DNA from 4 places in the Paenibacillus sp. HJGM_3 genome. Region 1 is predicted to be linked to each of the others. Evidence: riboswitches for the same ligand, from Rfam matches in the RefSeq annotation. Region 1 holds a riboswitch; each other region holds the start of a gene.
What was found. Region 1 has a riboswitch for cyclic di-AMP ahead of ACI5FR_RS31140 (NlpC/P60 family protein). Riboswitches for the same ligand answer to the same signal wherever they lie in the genome.
Positions count from the first base shown of each region.

Region 2: another riboswitch for cyclic di-AMP. It lies ahead of ACI5FR_RS19865 (3D domain-containing protein); the one in region 1 lies ahead of ACI5FR_RS31140 (NlpC/P60 family protein).
Region 3: another riboswitch for cyclic di-AMP. It lies ahead of ACI5FR_RS02170 (C40 family peptidase); the one in region 1 lies ahead of ACI5FR_RS31140 (NlpC/P60 family protein).
Region 4: another riboswitch for cyclic di-AMP. It lies ahead of ACI5FR_RS07130 (hypothetical protein); the one in region 1 lies ahead of ACI5FR_RS31140 (NlpC/P60 family protein).

Region 1 covers NZ_JBJGED010000042.1:48,007-53,163, reverse strand. Annotated here, with positions in the region: gene ACI5FR_RS31150 (CapA family protein) at 1-779, shown strand, start outside; gene ACI5FR_RS31145 (C40 family peptidase) at 876-1,439, opposite strand; cyclic di-AMP (ydaO/yuaA leader) riboswitch at 1,446-1,584, opposite strand; gene ACI5FR_RS31140 (NlpC/P60 family protein) at 1,726-2,547, opposite strand; cyclic di-AMP (ydaO/yuaA leader) riboswitch at 2,553-2,691, opposite strand; gene ACI5FR_RS31135 (NlpC/P60 family protein) at 2,828-3,895, opposite strand; gene ACI5FR_RS31130 (YheC/YheD family endospore coat-associated protein) at 4,026-5,108, opposite strand.
Region 2 covers NZ_JBJGED010000018.1:109,913-115,069, forward strand. Annotated here, with positions in the region: gene ACI5FR_RS19855 (helix-turn-helix domain-containing protein) at 1-21, opposite strand, end outside; gene ACI5FR_RS19860 (polysaccharide deacetylase family protein) at 254-1,381, shown strand; gene ACI5FR_RS19865 (3D domain-containing protein) at 1,394-2,278, opposite strand; cyclic di-AMP (ydaO/yuaA leader) riboswitch at 2,288-2,467, opposite strand; gene ACI5FR_RS19870 (response regulator transcription factor) at 2,659-3,375, opposite strand; gene trmL (tRNA (uridine(34)/cytosine(34)/5-carboxymethylaminomethyluridine(34)-2'-O)-methyltransferase TrmL) at 3,537-4,001, shown strand; gene ACI5FR_RS19880 (AbrB/MazE/SpoVT family DNA-binding domain-containing protein) at 4,132-4,380, shown strand; gene ACI5FR_RS19885 (helix-turn-helix domain-containing protein) at 4,867-5,157, shown strand, end outside.
Region 3 covers NZ_JBJGED010000001.1:497,579-502,735, reverse strand. Annotated here, with positions in the region: gene ACI5FR_RS02185 (heparinase II/III domain-containing protein) at 1-202, shown strand, start outside; gene ACI5FR_RS02180 (extracellular solute-binding protein) at 325-1,719, shown strand; gene ACI5FR_RS02175 (carbohydrate-binding family 9-like protein) at 1,805-2,452, shown strand; cyclic di-AMP (ydaO/yuaA leader) riboswitch at 2,539-2,776, shown strand; gene ACI5FR_RS02170 (C40 family peptidase) at 2,780-3,643, shown strand; partial or broken gene ACI5FR_RS02165 (flagellin N-terminal helical domain-containing protein) at 3,849-4,205, shown strand.
Region 4 covers NZ_JBJGED010000005.1:15,666-20,822, forward strand. Annotated here, with positions in the region: gene uvrA (excinuclease ABC subunit UvrA) at 1-2,382, shown strand, start outside; gene ACI5FR_RS07130 (hypothetical protein) at 2,457-2,903, opposite strand; cyclic di-AMP (ydaO/yuaA leader) riboswitch at 3,044-3,206, opposite strand; gene ACI5FR_RS07135 (LacI family DNA-binding transcriptional regulator) at 3,486-4,478, shown strand; gene ACI5FR_RS07140 (L-fucose isomerase) at 4,550-5,157, shown strand, end outside.

The sequences.
Region 1 (5,157 bases):
ATCATTGTATCGACAATGGCGTGAGCGGACTTAAGCGAACGTTGAAGGTGCTCGACGAGCATCAACTCGCCCATACGGGTACCGCACGCACGCCGAGCGAGTCGCAGGAAACGTTGATCAAAACGGTGAAGGGGATCAAAATCGGGGTGCTCGCCTATACGAAAGGCACGAACCGCATGCCCTTGCCCGCAAGTTCGGCGTGGGCGGTGAACCTGATTGACCCGAAGCGGATCGTCGAAGACATCAAGCGGCTGAAGAGCAAAGAGGTCGATCTCATCGTGGCGTGTATGCACTTCGGAAGAGAATACAGCAAAACGGCCAATCCGGAGCAAAAAAAGCTCGTTCAATTAATGTTCGAACATGGGGCGGATATTATTCTGGGCGCCCATTCCCATGTAATTCAACCCGCGGTCTTCTATAAAGTAAAGGAGCGGTCCGGGGCAAGCAAGAAAAAGTTTGCCGCGTACTCGCTTGGCAACTTCATCTCCACGCGCTTGTACAAAAACGATCATACGCTGACTGGGGTCATTACCCAGATCCATGTCCGCAAGCAAGACGACGGCACGACCCAAATCATGAATGTGGACTTCGTTCCAACCTGGGTGCGCGTGTATAAATCCGGGAATAAGCCGGTCTTCCGAGTCGTACCGCTAGCGGGCGCGCTTAAGAAGCCTGCGGACACGTCGGGTGGCGAATGGGAACGCATGTCCAAAATGCACCAGCACGTGAAAAGACACATTCCTTTGAATCCGGACCAAAGCGGATTGAAGGTTCTGTAAGCGGGGATCCCTGGATTTATAATGCTCTAATGCAACAAAAAAAACCAAGCACCAGCAGCCCGAACGGGCGGCTGACGCTTGGTTTACTTTTGTTGCTTAGTTAATAACGCGTCTTGCAACGGTAAATCTGCTCTTGTAGTAGCTGTTTTTGTAGATGTTCGTAATCGTGACGTCTCGGCTGCTGCTGAGGTTGTGAATCATTTTGCCGTCGCCGATGTAGATCCCGACATGACCTACGTCGCTCTTGCTATGCGAGCTGCCCATGTTGCCGAAGAAAATCAAATCGCCTTTTTTGAAGTTGCCCCATGCCACTTTCGTCCCTACTTTAGCTTGAGAGTCATCGTCCTTGTTCACGAGACCTACGCCAACGTTAGCCAGTCGGTACACCAGGTACGTAAACCCGGAGCAGTCCGTCTTGTACGGTGCGTGCGCTTCTTGCCGATTCCGCCAATTGACATACTGGACTTTGTTTTGCAAGGACAGTGCGGTTTGGACTACTTTGTTCCGCTTGGCGTCTGCCGAAGTTGCGGCTACAGCCAATTGGCTGCTTGCTGCCACGGTGTCCGTAGGCGCTGCGGTTTCAGCGGAAACCGAAACGGCTCCGATGATAGGACTCAGTGCCAGAGCACCTGTCAACACTACTTTCGCAAAGCGATTCAAAATAAATCCTCTCCTTTTCGCGGCCTGCGAGGTTAGCTGTCGGATTAGGGTCAAAGAGTAATCACCCTGCCGCTCATGCGGCTTCACCCCATAGTTAAATGGGTCCCCCGTGCTTTTTTATGTCAAGCTTCGGCCTTTATATTAGAATTTTTGCTTCCAACCTATCGATTCGATCGAGGTTTGATGAAGCTTTTTCATTCTAACATGCGAGAAAGGACAAATTCATGGCGTAAATGTTTCCAGTTTAATGATAAATTAAGCATTCGCTGTTAAAATAGCATGCTTCTTACTGCGTGATCACTTTCGTATATTTGCTGTTTGTAGTAATGTAAAGCGTTTTCCCATTCACCTTGACTTGGTACCAATACGAGTTCGCTTTTTTGATCAATTCGGCCTTCTCACCTAATTGCAGCCTACCCATATCAGCCGAGTTCAGACTTGCGGCAGCTTTTAAGCCAACCCATCCGTGGTCCGTAACGACATATTGTTTCTTCGCTTGCGGCGTACTTGGCTGCGGCTGTGGCGACGGTTGCGATTGTTGCGTGTCATTAATGACGCGTCTAGCAACAGAGAATCTGCTCTTGTAATAGCTGCTGTTATAAATGTCCGAAATGACGACGTCTTTGCTGCCGTTGGCGTTGTGTATCATCTTCCCGTCGCCAATGTAGATCCCGACATGGCCTACATCGCTCAAGCTCTTGGAGCTGCCGATATTGCCGAAGAAAATCAAATCGCCTTTTTTGAAGTTGCCCCATGCCACTTTCGTCCCTACTTTGGCTTGAGAGTCATCGTCCTTGTTGACCAAACCTACGCCAACGTTAGCCAGTCGGTACACCAGGTACGTAAACCCGGAGCAGTCCGTCTTGTACGGCGCGTGGGCTTCTTGCCGGTTCCGCCAATTTACATATTGGACTTGGCCTTTCAAGGATAGTGCAGTTTGGACTACTTTTTCCCGTTTGGCGTCTGCTGAAGCTGCGGCTACAGCCAATTGGCTGCTAACAGCCAGAGTGTCTGTCGGCGCTGCCGTTTCAGCGGAAACGGAGACGGCTCCGATGATGGGGCTCAGTGCCAAGGCACCTGTCAACACTACTTTCGCAAAGCGATTCAAGTAAATCCTCTCCTTTTCGCGGCCTGCGAGGTTAGCTGTCGGATTAGGGTCAAAGAGTAATCACCCTGCCGCTCTTGCGGCTTCACCCCATATAGGAATGGGTCCCCCGTGCTTTTTTATAAGAAGCTTCGGCCTATTCTAGTTTTGCTTCCAATCCTATTGAATGATTGAGATTGGTTGGAAACGTTTTTATTCTAACATGGGAGAATTGGGCATTCATGACGCAAATGTTTCCAGGTTAATGTTAAATTAAGCTTTTACTGTTAAAATAGGATGCTATTTACTCGGTGATCACTTTCGTATACTTGCTGTTGGTCGTTATGTAAACGGTCTTTCCATTCCACTTGATTTGATACCAATACGAGTTCGCTTTTTTGATCAATTCGGCTTTTTGGCCGAGCTGCAGACGTCCGACATCCGCGGAGCTCAAGCTTGCGGAAGCTTTCAGGCCCACCCATCCGTGCTGCGTAACGACATACTGTTTTTTGGCTTGCGGTTGGCTAGGCTGCGGCGATGGTGTCGGCTGTGGCGATGGTGAAGGCTGTGGCTGTGGTGTCGGCTGCGGCGTCGGTTGCGTTTGCCCCCCTGTAGGAGGCGTCCACTGCGGAACGGGCTTCTGCGGCGGAAGGACGTACGAATTCGGAATAACCGGCGCTTTGGCCGTATGTCCCGCCATCCCCTTGATCGCATCGTCAGGCAGCACGCGTCTCGCGGAGTTGAACTTTTCCCCCCACCAGTAGCCCCAGCCGTCCACTGTGCCGAGAGCCGTAGGGTTTCCATCTGCTCTTGTCCCGATCACGACAGGTTGTCCATCCCGATTCGTTCCCATATAGATGGCGACGTGGGAGATGGTGTCGTTTTGTTTCCACGTCAAAATGTCGCCGATGCGCAAGTTTTCAATGCCGGTCAGTTGCCACTTTCCGTTCACTTGCTTTTTTCCTACGCCTTGTACTTTCGTGCCGACAGTATCATAGCTAGCCGAAGCCCCCGTAATGCTGAACCCGAAATCTCCGAATACGAGCCGGGTGAAGCCGGAGCAATCCTCATATCCGTACTTGCCGTAAGCGTCCGAGCCGTGGCCGTACACCATATAGCCATTCTCCATATACCAGATGGCGCGGTCTACGATTTGATAGGCAAGCGTCCCGGACAAGCTCGCGTATTTCTGGCGGAAGTCCGCCACGTTGTACAGCTCGTCCTTCACATAGCTGTCCGCATGGATATATTGGTTATACTTGGTAATAGCGGCAGAAGTTGTCGTGGATGCGCTTGCAGAAGCAATACCAGTGGCTACAGCTGTAAGCCCCAGCGTCATGGCTAGCGTGAGGCTAGCAATCTTTTTCTTCAATATGTAGTCAGCTCCTCATTTGGTTGATAGTACCATCATACCAAGGTTGACTAAACGATTTCACTGGTACTTCTAACCAATAAAAGACCGCAACGGCGCGCGTTGCGGTCTGGACCGGACGAGAGAAGGCTTATGTCACTTTCTGGGGTTCCCGTAAGGATTCGACTTCCTTCTTGTATAAATCCCGGGCATATTGAAACGGTCTTTGGAAGCTTTGCTCCCACGCTTTTTTGCCATAGACTTGCCGAATGACGGCCCTTCCGGGCTTAATGTTGATCTCGAGCAGCCACAGCTTCCCGGATTTGTCGACGGCGAGATCGATACCCAGCTCGGTCAGACGTTTCATGTAGGATTTTTCCGTGAACTCCGGGATATAATTCGACACCTCGGTGATGGATTTGGTTAACGCTTCCCCTTTCTCCTCGCCGAACTCCTTTTTCAGATAACTGCCCGCTTCGTACGCGCTGCCGCCGCTCTTGATGTTGGACGTAATCGACTGCTTCCTTCCTTCGCGGACGGCCGTTCCCGTTAATTGCCAAGCCCCTTTGCTGTTTTTCTGCATCAGCGCCCGGATGTCGAACACTTGCCCGTTCTGGTTGCGAATGTCGATCCATTTTTGCATTATATGCCGGCCGCCGTTCTTAAGCACACCGCGAATGTAGGGGCCGAGCCGTTCCAAGGGCAAGCGCAGCGTAGGTTTGCCGTTCTGGTGCACGGTGAACCGGTCTTCGTCCAGGATGACCTTGACGATGCCGCGGCCGCCCCAGCCGTTAATGGGCTTCAGCATGATGCGCCCGTGTTTTTTCAAAAATTGGATGAACTGTTGGGACGTTTTGACCTGTTCGGTGGGCAGCAAGTAGGGTTTCAGGAAGTCGGACTCCAGCAGATGGCTTTGAATCTTCCACTTATTGCCCAGCCCGTAGCCGGTGAAGCGGATCTGCTTGGTCTTCTTGACGCGGCCGGCTTTCCCAATCGAAGCCGGCGTCTGATAGAAGCCGATGTCCATATTCATCTTCGGGTACGACGTGATTTGTCTGCGCCACGTGTCGCCCCGGAACACATAGCCGCGGATCAGCCCGCGCTCCAAGTCGACATCCTCCGGGGTATACGCGACAACTCCGCCGAATTGTTCCGCGATCGCGGCGCGAGCATGGCGCCGTAAACTGTCCGGATGCTTGATCCGGTGTGTCATGATGCCCAATAAATCGCTCATGCGGGTGCTCCTTTAAGTCAAACTTGCTTCATCCTATTCGCCCTGATCC
Region 2 (5,157 bases), on a different contig from region 1:
CAACTTCTCCCCAAAGATCATAGGACCAGCTGCCTTTCTGCATTGGATAAGTCCATTGTGGTCGGACCGTATGCAAAAGTAAAGCTCGCTTTGGTTGCGAGCGGCCCGCAATCTCAGGTTGCATCCAGGCTTTCTCCCCATTGCAGCAAAAATTCCGGGCTCCCTGCTGGTCGCGTTTAAATTCGAATCATCAACGGAGTGCCAATCCGAATTCCTGCACATACTAGGGAAAAATGTGTGGGGAGTGCGTGTGATGAGGCGAGGCTATCGTAGCAAGGGACAAGATCGGGGACTGTCATCGGGCAGGCGAATTGCCGGGGCTGCCGTCTGGACGATCGCGCTCGTCCTGAGCGCTTGTTCGGCCGGTTCGACGTCCAAGTCGGCCTCGCAAGACCCGCCCGGGATCTTGCAGCCGAGCCAGGAGCAGCAGGAGCTGAGCGGAAGCACCGGAAGCGCAGGAAGCGCCGGGGACGCCGGCCTTAGCGGCCGTGTTCAATTCTCGACGCCTGCGAAGCAATATCGGTTTATCGTCGGGCAATCCGACCCGGCCAGCCCCATACCGGCCCCCGCCGCGACAACGGACCCGGCTTCGCCGCTTCAGGCGGCGGCCCCGGTTCCGGCTCCCGCGCCGACGCAGACACCGACGTCGCCGGCCGCCTCCGTCAAAAGCAAAAAGCCTGCCATCCCCGTGCAGCGGCAGCAGGAGCAGCAGGCTAAGCGAAAGCTTACATTGGGCGAGCTGAGGCACAAATATTCCGACATCTTCAAAGTGAACGGCCAGCCCGGGGTCAAGCGCATTGCCCTTACGTTCGACGATGGCCCGGACCAGCTGTATACGCCGCAAATTCTGGATGTGCTGAAGGCGCATCAGGTCAAAGCGACGTTCTTCTTACTGGGGAAACGCGCCGAGGCGAACCCAAATATCGTGCAGCGAATCGTGCAGGAAGGCCATGTAATCGGCAACCATTCCTACAGCCATCCGTTGTTCACCAAGTTGTCGGTAGAGGAGTACAAGCAGCAGATCGATCGAACCTCCGCGATCCTCCAGGCCCAAATCGGCTATACCCCGAAGCTGATTCGCCCTCCCTACGGTGAGATTACGGAGGAGCAGCTGCAGTGGACGGGCTCGAACCGGTATGTAATCGTGAATTGGAATATCGATTCCTTGGACTGGAAAGGTCTCTCGGCCGATCAAGTCTCGCACAACATCATAAGCCATGCCAGGGGGGGCGCGATTGTGCTGCAGCATTCCGCAGGGGGAGACAAGCAAAATTTGTCCGGCACCGTAGCGGCGCTCTCGACGGTGATTTCCAAAATAAAAGCGGACGGCTACGAACTCGTAACCGTCCCGCAATTATTGAAGCTATCCAAGCAAATGTAGGTACAACGTTCCTTAGTTCAACACGTACACTTGAACCTTTTGCAGCCCGAAGGAGTTCACGAACGATTTGGACCCGGGGATGAAAATATCGATCCGGTTGCCTTGGATCGCTCCGCCGATGTCGGTAGCTTTGGCGACGAGCGTCTGAGGCAGGCCGTTAAAGCTGTATCCCTTGATCAAGACGCTCGAACCGAGCGGGATGACTTTCGGATCCACCGCGATCGTACCCAGCTTCAGCGCGTTCCCGTAATAGTCGAGTCCACCGTAGCCGCCGTTTTCTTCCGGCGCGTCGGAGTAGGCCGAAGCGGTTACATTCAGCACTTTCTTAAACGTGTACGATTTGCCTTGGTGATCCTGAACGGCTTGTCCGGCTTGTGCCGCCTGTGTATCGGCCGCCGCCATCGTTTGCGCCGGAGCGCTTGCCGCAGGCTTCGCTTTTGCCGCAGCTGCTGCCGTTTTGGCTTTGTTCACGATCGGCGCTTGCTTCGCCGCAGGCGTAGCTGCCGGCGCAGTTGCGGGTGCAGGCGTTGCCTGTGGTGCCGCCGCTGCTGCAGCTTGTGCCGCTGCCGCCGCGATCGAGGCTTGAGCCGCCGCGGTCTGAGCTGCCGCCCTAGCCGCCGCCGCTTCGTTCTTCGCGATCGTGTCGATCAGTTGCGGGCGCTGCAGGTCCCAACCTGCCAGCAGGTCGAAGTGGATCGGTTCGGAAGAAATCAGGCTTATCCCATTTTGGGAATCGGCGCTCGTGGTGGCGCGGAGCGTTGCTTCCGCTGCAGGGGACTTCTCCTCATCCGGATTCAGCTTCGAAACTAGGCTTTCCGCGAAGACGGTCGTCCCGCCGACACAGAGCGCACCCAGTGCGATGGTAACCATCGTTCTGCTGAAAAGCTTGCTTTTCAATGTACATCGCTCCTTTTGTGTTGATGCCTACGAGGTTAGCTGTCGGGTTTGGGCTGAGGATACAACCCTACGTTTTCGTGAACGATTCACCCCAAACGAACGAACTCCATCCTGATTCGTTCGTACAATCCTGCGTCCCCCGCACTTTCCATCCATGAACTGGAAAGAAAGTCTCGGCCGTGCTTAGTTAACAGGCTAACATACGACAACAGTAGGGAAAAACCCTAAAAATTTGGTAATTGTTTATGTAAACGCTTTAGTTTGTAAGCATTTGTAATTCTCGAGGGCGCCGGAAAGCAAACAAAAAAGCGCTAATTTCTTAGCGCTGAGCAAAGTTTTACGGGGTTTCGAGTGTCTAGATTTGATGGTAGAAATGCCCTTTAAGCAAACGACTCTTTTTTGACAGGCGGCTCCAGCAGCTTGTAGCCCACATTGCGAATCGTAATGATGTATTCGGGCGTGCGGGCGTTTTTCTCGATTTTGTCGCGCAGATGGCTGATGTGGACGTCCACGATGCGCGTGTCTCCGAGGAAATGGTAGTCCCAAACCCCGTGCAGCAGCTGTTGTCGGCTGAGCACCTTGCCCCGGTGTTGGCACAGGAACGAGAGCAGCTCGAATTCCTTCGGCGTCAGCTCGATCGGATTGCCGTGCAAGAACACTTCCCGCTGCGCGGGGCGCAGCTCGAGGGGGCCGATCTCGATCGTCTCCTCCGTATTGGCCGGCAGCGTGTGGAGGCGTCTCAGAATCGCCTGGATCCGGGAGACGAGCTCCTGCGGACTGAATGGCTTCGTCATATAATCGTCCGCGCCGTTGTCGAGACCGGTGATCTTATCCGACAAGTCCTGCAGGGCGGTCAGCATGATGATCGGGACGAGATTGCCTTGGCTGCGCAGCCTCCGGCACACTTGGATGCCGTCCAGCTTGGGCAGCATCAGATCGAGCACGATCAGATCCGGGCGAAACTGGGGCAGCACGTCGAAGACCGCCTCCCCGTCAAACACACATTGCACCTCATATCCGACCAGCTTCAGATTGAATTCAATCAGCATGGAGATCGAGGGTTCGTCATCAACGACAAGGATTCGTTTTTTCATCATCATCGTCTCCTTTATGTCACAGTCTGGGTCGCAGGTGGTACCCTAACGTTAAGATTAGCTCCATTATCGCCCGGCAACGTCATGCCGATATTAATCATTCGTAAAGCGGGTGTTAAAAATCGCGGCAAATTTGTTGTATAATGAAACGCGAGGTGAACGCATTGGCTTTTCATATCGTCCTAGTCGAGCCGGAGATACCGGCCAATACCGGCAACATATCCCGCACTTGCGCGGCTACGGGAACATACCTGCACTTGGTGCGGCCGCTCGGATTCCAAACCGATGACAAGACGCTCAAACGGGCGGGACTCGATTACTGGCATTCCGTCAAGATCGATTACTATGACTCTTTCCAGGAGCTGCAGGCGAAGTTTCCAGATGCTCGCTATTTCTATGCGACTACCAAGGCGACCCGTCTCTATACCGAGTTTGAGTACCGGGACGGCGATTTCTTCGTATTCGGCAAGGAGACCAAGGGGCTTCCGCCGGAGCTGATCGAGGCGAACCGCGAGACATGCATTCGGATGCCGATGACGGATGCCGTCCGGTCGCTGAATTTATCCAACTCGGCGGCCATCGTGCTGTTCGAGGGGCTTCGGCAGAACGGCTTTCTCGGCTTACATTGATTTTTCGCGTAGAATTTCAAAAGATTCCCCTTTGTGAATGAGTCTTTAGAAGGATTTTTCATCGTGCACAGCGAATGATTATCATTGTAATTTCGAGCTTTCTTGAGGATCCTGGGGAGGGGGAAGTATGATGAGGCCTGCCGGAGTCGTACGCAAAGTAGATCAACTAGGCAGAATTGTTTTACCGAAGTCGTTAAGGAAACGTTACAAAATGAATGAAGGCGACCCTGTGGAAATTTTGGTTGCCGGGGATCAAATTTTGCTGGAGCGGTATCGCCCGAAATGTGTGTTTTGCGGAGAAATGAACGGCGTTACCGAATACCGCGAGAAGCACATTTGCGAAGGCTGCATGGGGGAAATGGCCCAGATTCGAGCTTAAGCGACTTGATCTTGCGGATCCCAGCGGAATGACGAGCGAAACACCCTACACCCCAGACTCGCGCAAAAGAATAGACGATACAAGGAAAGAGACGTGCTTCGTCCGGACAGGGCGAGGGCACGTCTCTTGTTTTTAAAGACGGCTTCACAGGGGGAGGATGGACAGTGCCGACATCTCGTGTTACTGGACGGGATAAGCGAGCTTAGGCCGAGAAAGTCGAGTTACTTGTCAGGATCCGAGACGCTAGGCGGGATAAGCCGAAAAAGTCGTGTGACTGGGGGTTGGAAATCGCTCCTTATTGGAGCCAGGCCTTGCGGAGACTGTTGCAGAGGGAAAACCTCCTTCTTTTTCCGATGAAACGGTGCCTTTTGCTTCGATGAAAGGGAAAATCTCCCTCTCTTTCGGTCTTTTCTTCAAAGCCCCATAATTGGAATGGAGTCATCATAGTGAAATGAATTACACTATTGGTGAAGGGGGCTGATGATCATGAAAAACCCAACGATCTATGAAGAAATGCGAATGAAAGTTGCACAAGAAGCACTTAGCGGAACAAGAGCTGGGTTCTTAGCTCGAAAGTACAATGTTTCCCCAAAAACGATTTACAATTGGGTGAGTCAATATAAACAAAAATACGGAGCCGAGGCTATTCCTTCCGTGAACGAACGAATCGATGACTCTAAGCGCCTTCAAGAACTAGAAGATAAGTACGAAAAAGCGGTAAAAATGATTGGAGAAAAAGATCTCGAAATTGAGATTCTCCGTGACCTCGTAAAAAAG
Region 3 (5,157 bases), on a different contig from region 1:
GACGAACGGAGGCACGTATCGCTTATACGAGAACGGGGTGCTGATCGATACCCAGACCTTGACCGAACGAACGCCTAACGCCCAAACCGCTGTTACAAGCGTAGCGAACCGAAGCAAGGGTACGTATGAATATCGGGCGGAGCTGGTCAACTATGCTGGTGTAACTGCAAGCGACAGGCTGACTATCATCGTCGACAAGTGAATCGGGATAGGAGAAGAGCCGGTCATTCGACCGGCTTTTTGTCTCCTGATCCGGTATGTTATGATGGTTCCAATGATGGACTGTGTGCCCTTACTAGGGGCAGAGTAACTAGGAGGACCGTTGTGAGAGCAGGCTCCAAAAAGTACGCCAAGTTTCTGAATGACATAAAGCTGAGCATCATAAGCGGGGAGCTGTCGGAAGGGGAGTTCATCCCGTCCGAGAACAGCCTCGTTCAGCAGTATGGTCTGAGCCGCCCGACCGTGCGCAAGGCGCTGGCGGAATTGGCGCAAGAGGGGCTGATCCAGACCATTCCCGGCAAAGGAAGCGTGATCCTGGGAACCGATCATCTGGAGCTGAAGGTCACGATGCTGAACCTGTACTGGATTCTTCCGTCGAATGAATATCCGCTCATTGAACGGGTTGTAGAGCGATTTAATGCAGAACACCGGCACATTCAGGTTCGACTCGTCCCCTTTTATAGCGAAATCACGCCTTCCATCTATGCCAGCTATAGAGCGCAGGATATGCAGGAACGGAAGCCGGATTTGATCAGCATCACCAACCGATTCCTGCTGGAGCTGGAAACCGAGAAGATTGATTCCGTTCTGCAGCCCTTGAACGATCTCCAGCTCGATACGCGGGCGGAAATCTATGATTTTCTGTGGAGTCCCACCATCCGGAACGGACAACTGTACGCGGTGCCGGTTACGTTCTCGCCTATTATACTGGTTTACAATAAGTCTATGTTCCATCAGATCGGCCTCGAGGTGCCGAACCGCCGTTGGACGTGGGAGGATCTGGTGCAGGCGGCTTCGCAGCTTACCCGGGAGGTTAGCCCCTCCACGGTTCAATATGGCTTTTCGTTTTCTCCTTCCTTTTACCGCTGGCCGTTGTTTTTCCTGCAAGAGGGAGGGGAGTTTGTGAAGGATGGGATTGCTTTCCCTCCGTCGGAGCAAGGGAAAGCCGGAATCCGGTTTATACTCGATTTGATCTACAAGTATAGAGTAGCGCCGCTGCTCTATAAGAGCTCTGACCTGAGCGAGCAGTTTTTCCATCGGGGCAAGGTCGGCATGATTTTATCCACGTACTATTTGTGCGAGTCGTATAGCGGCAATCCTTTTGAATGGGGAATTTGCAAATTTCCTACCGGCAGAATGGACAAGTCTTTAGCCATCTCTACGAATATCGGGATCAGCAAAGATTGCGAGCATGTACACGAGGCCCGTTATTTCATCCAATATTTGTTGTCCGAGCCTGTTCAAGCGTTCATTAAAGCGAAGAGCACCACTATTCCGGTCGTCCGATCGGTGGCGGAATCCACGAATTACCCGCATACATCTTTTACAGGCGAGGGGTATTATTCGTTCTTGGATACATTGGGCGATATCCAATTGGTCAATGATTTGGGTCTATCCAATCATCAAGTCGCTCAGCTAAACCAGGCGATGGAGATGGTCTGGTTCCGGACGGAGACGTTCGATCATGTATGGGAAGCCATTGGAGCGCGTTCCGATTAAGCTTGGCGCCTCTTTTGTAGTTGCGGACGGCGATTTCAACATGATACGCTTTGCTTGTCATATCCAGTTGAAGGAGGAGTAGGTTATGAGCGAAGCCAAGTACATATGCCGCCGGCTGCCGGCGGAGGGGAAGCTGTCGCTTCCGTTGGGAGCGTCGTTGTGGGAGCGGGCCGAGCAGGTGGAGCTGCTCGAGGTGGTGAGCGGCGGTGAGCCGCGGCTCGGTACGCGCGTCCGCGCAGCCTGGAACGACTGGGGCGTGTATTACCGGTTCGAATGCGAGGACGACTATATCCTCAGCACGATGACGCAGCGTGACGACCCGATCTACGAAGAGGACGTAGTAGAAGTGTTTATGTCGGTTGACGGGGATCTGACGCGGTATTTTGAATTCGAGTTCAGCCCGGCCGGCGTCCTGTTCGACGCCAAGATCGTCAATGACTTGTCTGATCCGAAGGGCGCTTCGATTCAAGTGGACACGTCCTGGGACAGCGCGGAGCTGGCTTCCTCGGTGAGTGTGGATCTGGCGAATCGGCGGGTCGTCTACGAGATCGCGATTCCCGCAGTGGATCTGCTGAACGGGAAGTCCATCCAGCCCGGCGACGAGTGGAGGACCAACCTGTATCGCATCGACCGTAGCCCGAACCGCGACGAGGACGAGTATACCGCTTGGTCCCCTACGGGCATCGTCCGCTTCCATATCCCGCGACGATTTGGAACATTTGTCTTCGAATAGCGGATTTGGGCGGAATGGCAGCGTTTTCCCAGCATTTTGATATTGAAACCAATTCATTCCTATGCTAGCCTTACTAACAGAAACGCAACATAATCAAGCCGAATCCGGTCGTACCGAACGACCGGTACGGGGGACCGATGGAAAGAAGCTGACGGGCGCTTAGGCAGGTCCTGTCGGCCTTTTCTTTCCCATGCGCCTTCCGGCCTAAGGCCGCGAATGCGCTAGTGGGGTGAATGCGAAGCCGCTCCGTGCAGGAGCGACACGCTAGGGAACACTCTCTTCCCGAACCCGACACCTAACCTCGGAGGCACTAGGAGGGAAAGCTGGTTGAAGAAATGGTTCAAACCCGTGGCGATGTCCTGCGCCACGTTGGGACTGGCCGCCTTGCTGTATGCGGGTGCGCCGTCCGACGCCTCCGCTGCTCCGGCGGATGACGTGAAGATGCAAGTGAACGACTCGCTCGTCTCCTTCCCGGAAACCGGGCCGGTCATGAGCCCTGCCGGCTCGGTGCTCGTTCCTCTTCGTGCGGTAGCCGAGCAGATCGGCTTCAAGCTCGATTACAGCATGCAAGGCTCGACCGTCAGCCTCACGATGAGCGACGGCAAGCGATCGATCAGCCTGCGCACCGGCTCGCCGGATGCGACCGTGAACGGGAAATCCGTGAAGCTGGAGACGGCACCCGCGTTCATGAACAGTGCGACGTATGTGCCGCTTCGGTTCGTCTCGGAGAGCCTCGGTTATCTCGTGCAGTGGGATAATGATAACCGGATCGCGATCCTGAGTCTGGATGGCAGCTATCATGCCCCGGCCTGGTACGCCCCGCCGAAGAAGTCCTCGACCGACCTGCTGTTGGAAACGGCGCAGACGTACCTCGGCATCCGCTATCAATGGGGCGGTACGACGCCTGCCGGTTTCGATTGCTCCGGCTTCGTCAATTACGTGTTCGATCAGTACGGCATCGACCTGCCTCGGACGTCCCGGGGGATGTACGACAGTGCCGGCTATTCGACCGTCGGGTTAGCGCCCGGCGATCTCGTGTTCTTCAGCATCGGCGGTTCCACTACGCATGTGGGCATCTACTTGGGGAATGAGCTGTTCATCTCCTCGACGACCTCGAGCGGGGTGAAGATCGATTCGATTACGAGCAGCTATTGGGGCAAGCGTTTCATCGGCGCGAAGCGCGTCATGTAAGGAAGTCTAAGGGAAAACGGCACGGACCTGACCGCGGGTTCGGGCCGTTTTGTCGTTTGTACGCGGTACGACTTTAGGCCTAAAAGTATACAAATCGTGGCCTAGCTCTTCATTCTGCGCGCCTATTTTCCGACAAACCATTTAGAACAACTTGACGGCTCTTGCTTTCATCCACTTTTTTCTTACTCAAGGCAGGTGCAGCATAATGCGAATCAATCATAATCTGGCTGCCGGGAATACGCAGCGGCAAGCCTCCACGAATAATACGGCCGTCGGCAAAGCGCTCGAGAAGCTGTCGTCCGGCTATCGCATCAACCGCGCCGGCGACGACGCGGCCGGGCTCGCGATCTCCGAGAAGATGCGCGGGCAGATTCGCGGTCTCGATCAGGCGTCCCGCAATGCGCAGGATGCGATCTCGCTCATCCAGACCGCCGAAGGCGCGATGGGCTCGACACAAAACATCCTGCAGCGGATGCGGGAGCTGGCGGTGCAATCGGCGAACGGTACGATGACCGATTCGGACCGCGAGCAGCTGCAGAAGGAAGTGGCGCAGCTCAAGACCGAGATCGACCGGGTCGCGACGACGACCGAGTTCAATACGAAGAAGCTGCTGAACGGCAGCTTGAGCGGCAAGAAGGAGGCGCAGGGGACGGAAGTGCTCTCCGCCATGCTCGATCAGGCGGACATTCCGGCTACCTCCGCGACCGCCAAGGCCGGCTATGCCGTCCCGATGCGGGAGGCCACGCCGGGGCAGCCCGGTACGGGGTACACGCAGATGGCGGGCGAGCCGCTGATGGAGCCGATTGTGGTTCAGACCGGGCTTAACGACCAGTTCAGCATTTCAATTAACGGGTCCGTATACAATCCTGTGTCCATCCCAGCCAGCCCCGCTCGCGGCTATACGAAAGCGGAATTTATCAGTGCCTTGAATAGTGCCGTGCAGGTATCGGTGGGTACGGATTGGGTCAATGAACTTAACCAAGTTTCATTTCAGTCCAGCCCGGATGGTCGGTTAATGGTTCAAACGGTGGCGACGGGGAGCAATAGCTCGATTTCAGTCAGTTTGTCGAATCCCGGAACAGCTTCCCAATCCGCCCTGATGGCGATGGGGTATGCCGCGAAGGCTCCGGTGTTGACCGGGACGGTCAATCTGCCTCCGACGGTAACTCTAGACGCTGTGGCAGCCAACAATGATCTGAGTGTAATTCTAGGCAACTCAACCCTAACTGTGAATGTTGTGACGGATGCGGGGCTGACCGCGGGTGGCACCTATTCGTTGCCGGACCTAGTTACTGCCCTTCAAACGGCGATGGACACCCAGTTTGGGAAAGACATTATCCAAGTGAAGGATGACGGTACACACAAGCTGAGCTTCTACACTGCCATTGGGACGGCCACATTCAGTATAGCCGACAGTGGAGGCACATTTGCCACCACCCTCCTGGGCGGATCGCCGGTGAACGCGCCGGCCGGAACGCCGGTTACGAATATTAACATCAAGGGTGCCGATCATA
Region 4 (5,157 bases), on a different contig from region 1:
GATACGCTGCAGCGGGAATGCCAAAGGCAATACATGGAGTCGATGGGGATGACCTCCGATGCGATCGCCAAGCCGAAGGTCGACGCCATCGTCGGCTTGTCGCCGTCGATCAGCGTGGGACAGCACGTCACGAACCGGAATCCCCGTTCGACGGTTGGTACAGTTACCGATATTCACACCTATTTGCGTGTGATCTATGAAAAGCTGGGCGAGCGTCCGTGCCCGCATTGCGGCCACCGCTTCGTTCCGTCTCCGGATCCGATGGCCAGCTCGGCGGTCGGAGACGATCAGGTGGAGGATGGACATGCATCGGTCCGTTGTCCGCAATGCGAAGGCACGATGGAGCGCTACACGCGCAGGCATTTCTCGTACAACACGCCCGAAGGGGCTTGCGAAGGCTGCGATGGCCTCGGCCATACCGTGAGCCTAAATCTGGATGCCGTCTTCGACCAAGAGAAGAGCTTGAATGAAGGCGGCGTAACGATCTGGTTCGACGCTTGGCTCAAGTACAACGTGTCCATCATGAAAGCGGCGGCCGATCACTACGGTCTAACGTTCGATCCGGATGTGCCACTCAAGGATTACAACGCCGTCCAGCGAGACTTGCTCTATTATGGCGTAGAGAGCGAGTCATTTATCGCCCATTATCCCGACGTAAAACCGCCCAAATCGGTATCGGGAGGCAAATATGAAGGTGTCGTAACCGGAATCTGGAGACGGTACAAAGAAAAGGGGGGCGAATCGGGGGAAGCGGCGCTGTTCCAGGAAGAGACGTGCGCCGTCTGCCATGGAGCCCGGCTCAAGGCAGCCATCCGCCAAGTCATGGTCGGCGGCGCAGCCATCTCCGACATCTCCGGATGGGCGCTCCAGAACGCACTCTTCTGGCTCGAGCGGCTCATGGGCGAGCTGCAGCCGGACGCCCGAGAGCAAGTGGAATCGCTGCTCCACGATTTGATCGTTCGGACGGGACGCATTGTCGACGTCGGGCTCGGGTACTTGTCGCTGAGCCGCCAGTCGATCACGCTGTCCGGCGGGGAAGCGCAGCGGCTGCGTCTTGCCTCCATCATAGGGTCGGGACTGACCGGCGTGCTGTACATCCTCGACGAGCCGACCGCGGGCCTGCACCCCCGCGACACGGCGGGGCTGATTCAAGTGCTGCAGCAGCTGCGGGACCTAGGGAATACGGTGCTCGTCATCGAGCACGATGTCGAGATGATGCGCGCTGCAGACCACGTGATCGACATGGGTCCCGGGGCCGGCAGCTTCGGCGGAAGGGTCGTCGGGGAAGGGACGCTGAAGGAATTGATGGCGAACCCCGAGTCGGTCACCGGTACTTTCCTGCGGGAAGAGGATGTTCGACGCTTGGGTGCAGCCCAAGGTCGAAGGAGACGTCCGGGGACCGGTCAAGTGCTCCAAGTCCGCGACGCGTACGAGCGGAATCTGAAGCATATTGACGTAGCGTTCCCGCTCGGCTGCCTCGTCGCCCTCACCGGCGTCTCCGGTTCCGGCAAGTCGACGCTGCTGTTCGATCTCGTCGCCGCCGGAGGCCGTGACGAGCAGCAGCGCCACGGCTGCGCGAGCATTACCGGCTTCGGCGCGATCGACAACATCGTGACCGTCGACCAGTCTCCGATCGGCAGGATGAGCCGGTCCAATGTGGCGACGTATACGGACGTGTTCACCGCGATGCGGAATCTATATGCGGGATTGCCGGAAGCGAAGCAGGCCGGGCTGACGGCGAAGCACTTCTCGTTCAACACTCCGGGCGGGCGCTGCGAGCACTGCCAAGGGCTCGGTGTCGTACCGATGGATATGTTCTTCCTGCCCGGGCTTGAGGTACGCTGCCCGGTTTGCCGCGGCAAGCGGTTCCAGGATGAGGTGCTGCGCATCACTTACAACGGACTGTCGATCTCCGAGCTGCTCGATCTGACGGTCCAAGAGAGCCTGCCGCTCCTGCAAGGGCGGACGAAGATGGATGGACAGATCGCGCTGCTGAACGAAGTGGGCCTCGGTTATCTTCATTGGGGCCAGTCGATCGTAACGTTGTCCGGCGGCGAGGGCCAACGGATCCGGCTGGCCAAAGAGCTGAGCGGGAAGACGAAGCGTCATTCCCTCTATTTGCTGGACGAGCCGTCCACCGGGCTGCATCCGCGCGATACCGCGCAGCTGCTCATCTTGCTGAACCGGCTGGTCGACGCCGGCAATACGGTCATCGTCGTGGAGCACAACCTCGATGTCATCCGCGAGTGCGATTGGGTCATCGACATCGGGCCCGATGGGGGAGACAAGGGCGGTGAAGTAATTGCGACCGGCAGCCCGGAGCATGTCGCGACGATCGACGCCTCCCATACGGGTCGTTATTTAAGAGAAGTGTTAAGGTAACGGCGCATACGTCTGACAGGAAGCCTTCATATCCGGTACTCGGATGGGGGCTTCTTCGTTTGGAACGCGGTCCGTTAGAACGAGAAATACGAAACCGATCGCCGCAAACATTCATCCTCCTCCAGCTGGAAGGGGTCGTGCGCGGGAGGGTATTCGATATTGTCAGCCAGGTCGTTAAGCGCTGCGGCAACCAGATCGCCTCTCACCGTACCCCAGCAAAGCCGATTGCCTTGAATGACGTGAAACGCTTCGGGGATGGAGAGGCCCTTGAGTGGAGTATAGACCGCTGCCCATTTAACGAGGTCGAGCGGCTGTTCTCCGCGGGGCAAAGCGAACGAGCCCCAGCCGACCGCACCCCGGGCCGCCATTCTCAACAATCCGGTGTAGCCCCGCTCTCCCGACCCGGGAGCAAAGCCTTCCAACCAATCGTAATCGAACAGGAACAGTTTCATTGAACCGATCCGGTAGAGGGTTAAGTCGGATTGGCTCAAGTCAGGCAGCGCTTCGATTGCTTTCACCATTAGGCGGAGCTCCTTTGCAGATCATATTGGGCAGATCGAGTAACAAGTACAACAAAAAAGAAGCCCGAACAGAGAATGTCTGTTCTCGGGCTTCCCGTGTCGCAACGCGTGCAGGGCGTGGCGAATTGGATGAGCGAGTCAGGCTCTCTCAATGACGCTTGCGAGGTTAGCTGTCGGATTCGGGCTTGAGAGTGCCCTACCTTGGCGGATGCCTCGGATTCACCCCATGGATTCGATGCCGCCGCGACGGCTCGTTCCGGTGGTTCCCCCGCTTCCTGGATCGGAATTCAGCGTTTTGACTACATATGGATTTGTTGAACCAAATGATACGACGAACAAACGACATTGTAAAACCGGATGCAGCGAAGGAAAAGAGGGTATTGGACCTATTTGGGAAAGGAAAGCGGATAAACTTGCCTGGGACTTTCATTATCTTGCCTTTTGCTCTACGAAGCTCATCGTTGCTTAATAGGGAGAGGGAAGCCGATTTCTCCGATTGCATGGCTCCGAATCCTGTGCTACGTTAGATGTGTAAACGTTTAACTAACTGAACCGCAAGAGTTAGGAGGTGTTCAGGACAAGGTGCGCAAGCTGACCATCAAAGATGTAGCAAAGGTTGCGGGAGTATCTACGGCTACTGTATCGAGGGTGTTAAACGGAACCGGATATGTCAGCGACGAAGTCCGGCAGCAGGTGCTCAGCACCGTGCAGACCTTGAACTACCAGCCGAACGCGATCGCCCGCAGTCTCAAGCTGGACCGGTCCCGCAGCATCGGCATGATCGTACCGGATATGACGAATCCGTACTTCACGGCGATCGCTGGCACGCTGCAGCGCAAACTGCTGTCCGCAGGGTACCGGGTGCTGTTCATGGATTCGGACGAGAATCCCGAGAAGGAGCGGGAGGCGCTCGACGTGCTGCGCAGCAGCCGGGTCGACGGCATCGTACTGGCCGGCACCGGCGGCAACAAGGAGCAGCTGCGCCATATATTGGGGGCAGGAATTCCGCTCGTGCTAGTAGACCGCAGCATCACGGGCGTCGGGGCCGATCTAGTCATGGAGGACAACCGGTCGCCGGCGAGCGATGCCGTCACTTTCTTGCTGGAGCGAGGGCATACGCGCATCGGGATCGTGGGCGGCCCCAACCATATCAGAACCGCGAACGAACGACACGGGGGCGTTGTCGAAGCGTTTGAAGCGGCAGGCATCCCGATGCCGAGCGATACGGTCGTTCAAGGAGATTTCACACGCGCCTCCGGCAAACAGGCGATCCGATCGCTTCTGTCGTTGCGGGAACCCCCGACTGCCGTCTTCTCCGCCAACAACGAGATGACGTTCGGGTTGTATCTGGGGATGAAGGAGCTCGGGGTCGCAACGGATAGCTTAGAGGTGGTGTCGTTCGGCGACCTGGAATTCGCTTCGCTATTCCGGCATCGATTGTCGGTGATCGTACAAAACCCGGAATTGATCGGGGAAACGGCGGCTGAAATGCTGCTCAAGCGATTGACGGATGAGACGAAGATGAGGGAAAGCCGCATATTCGTCCCTCAGTTTAAGATTCGGTTAGGGGAGTGAGCGAGCGTCAGCCATGATGTTGGATGTGTAAACGTTAACACATAATATTTTTTTAAGGGAGGCTTTATCCTATGACTTCATCCTTTTCAAACCGATTGAACGGCATGATGCCCAAGATTGGCATTCGCCCGACCGTTGACGGGCGCCGTGGCGGGATCCGCGAATCGCTGGAGCAGGTTACGATGGACATGGCGCAGGCGGTGGCCCGGCTGCTGACATCCGAGCTCCGGTATTCGAATGGCCTTCAGGTTGAGTGCGTCATTGCCGATACGTGTATAGGCGGCGTTGCGGAGGCCGCTCAAGCCGCGGAGAAGTTCGCCCGCGCGGGCGTCGGCGCGACGATCACGGTAACGCCTTCCTGGTGTTATCCTCTAGAGACGATGGATACCGATCCTTCGATTCCGAAGGCAATCTGGGGCTTCAATGGTACGGATCGTCCCGGCGCGGTGTATCTGGCCGCGGTATTGGCCGCCCATAATCAGAAGGGGCTTCCAGCCTTCGGCATCTATGGCCGGGACGTGCAGGATTTCGAAGATGCGGCGACAATCCCGCACGATGTCCGGGAGAAGCTGCTTCGCTTCGCCAAATCCGCACTCGCCGTCGCGACGATGCGCGGCAAATCTTACCTTTCGATGGGCTCGGTCTCGATGGGCATTGCCGGCTGTATTGCCGACGAACC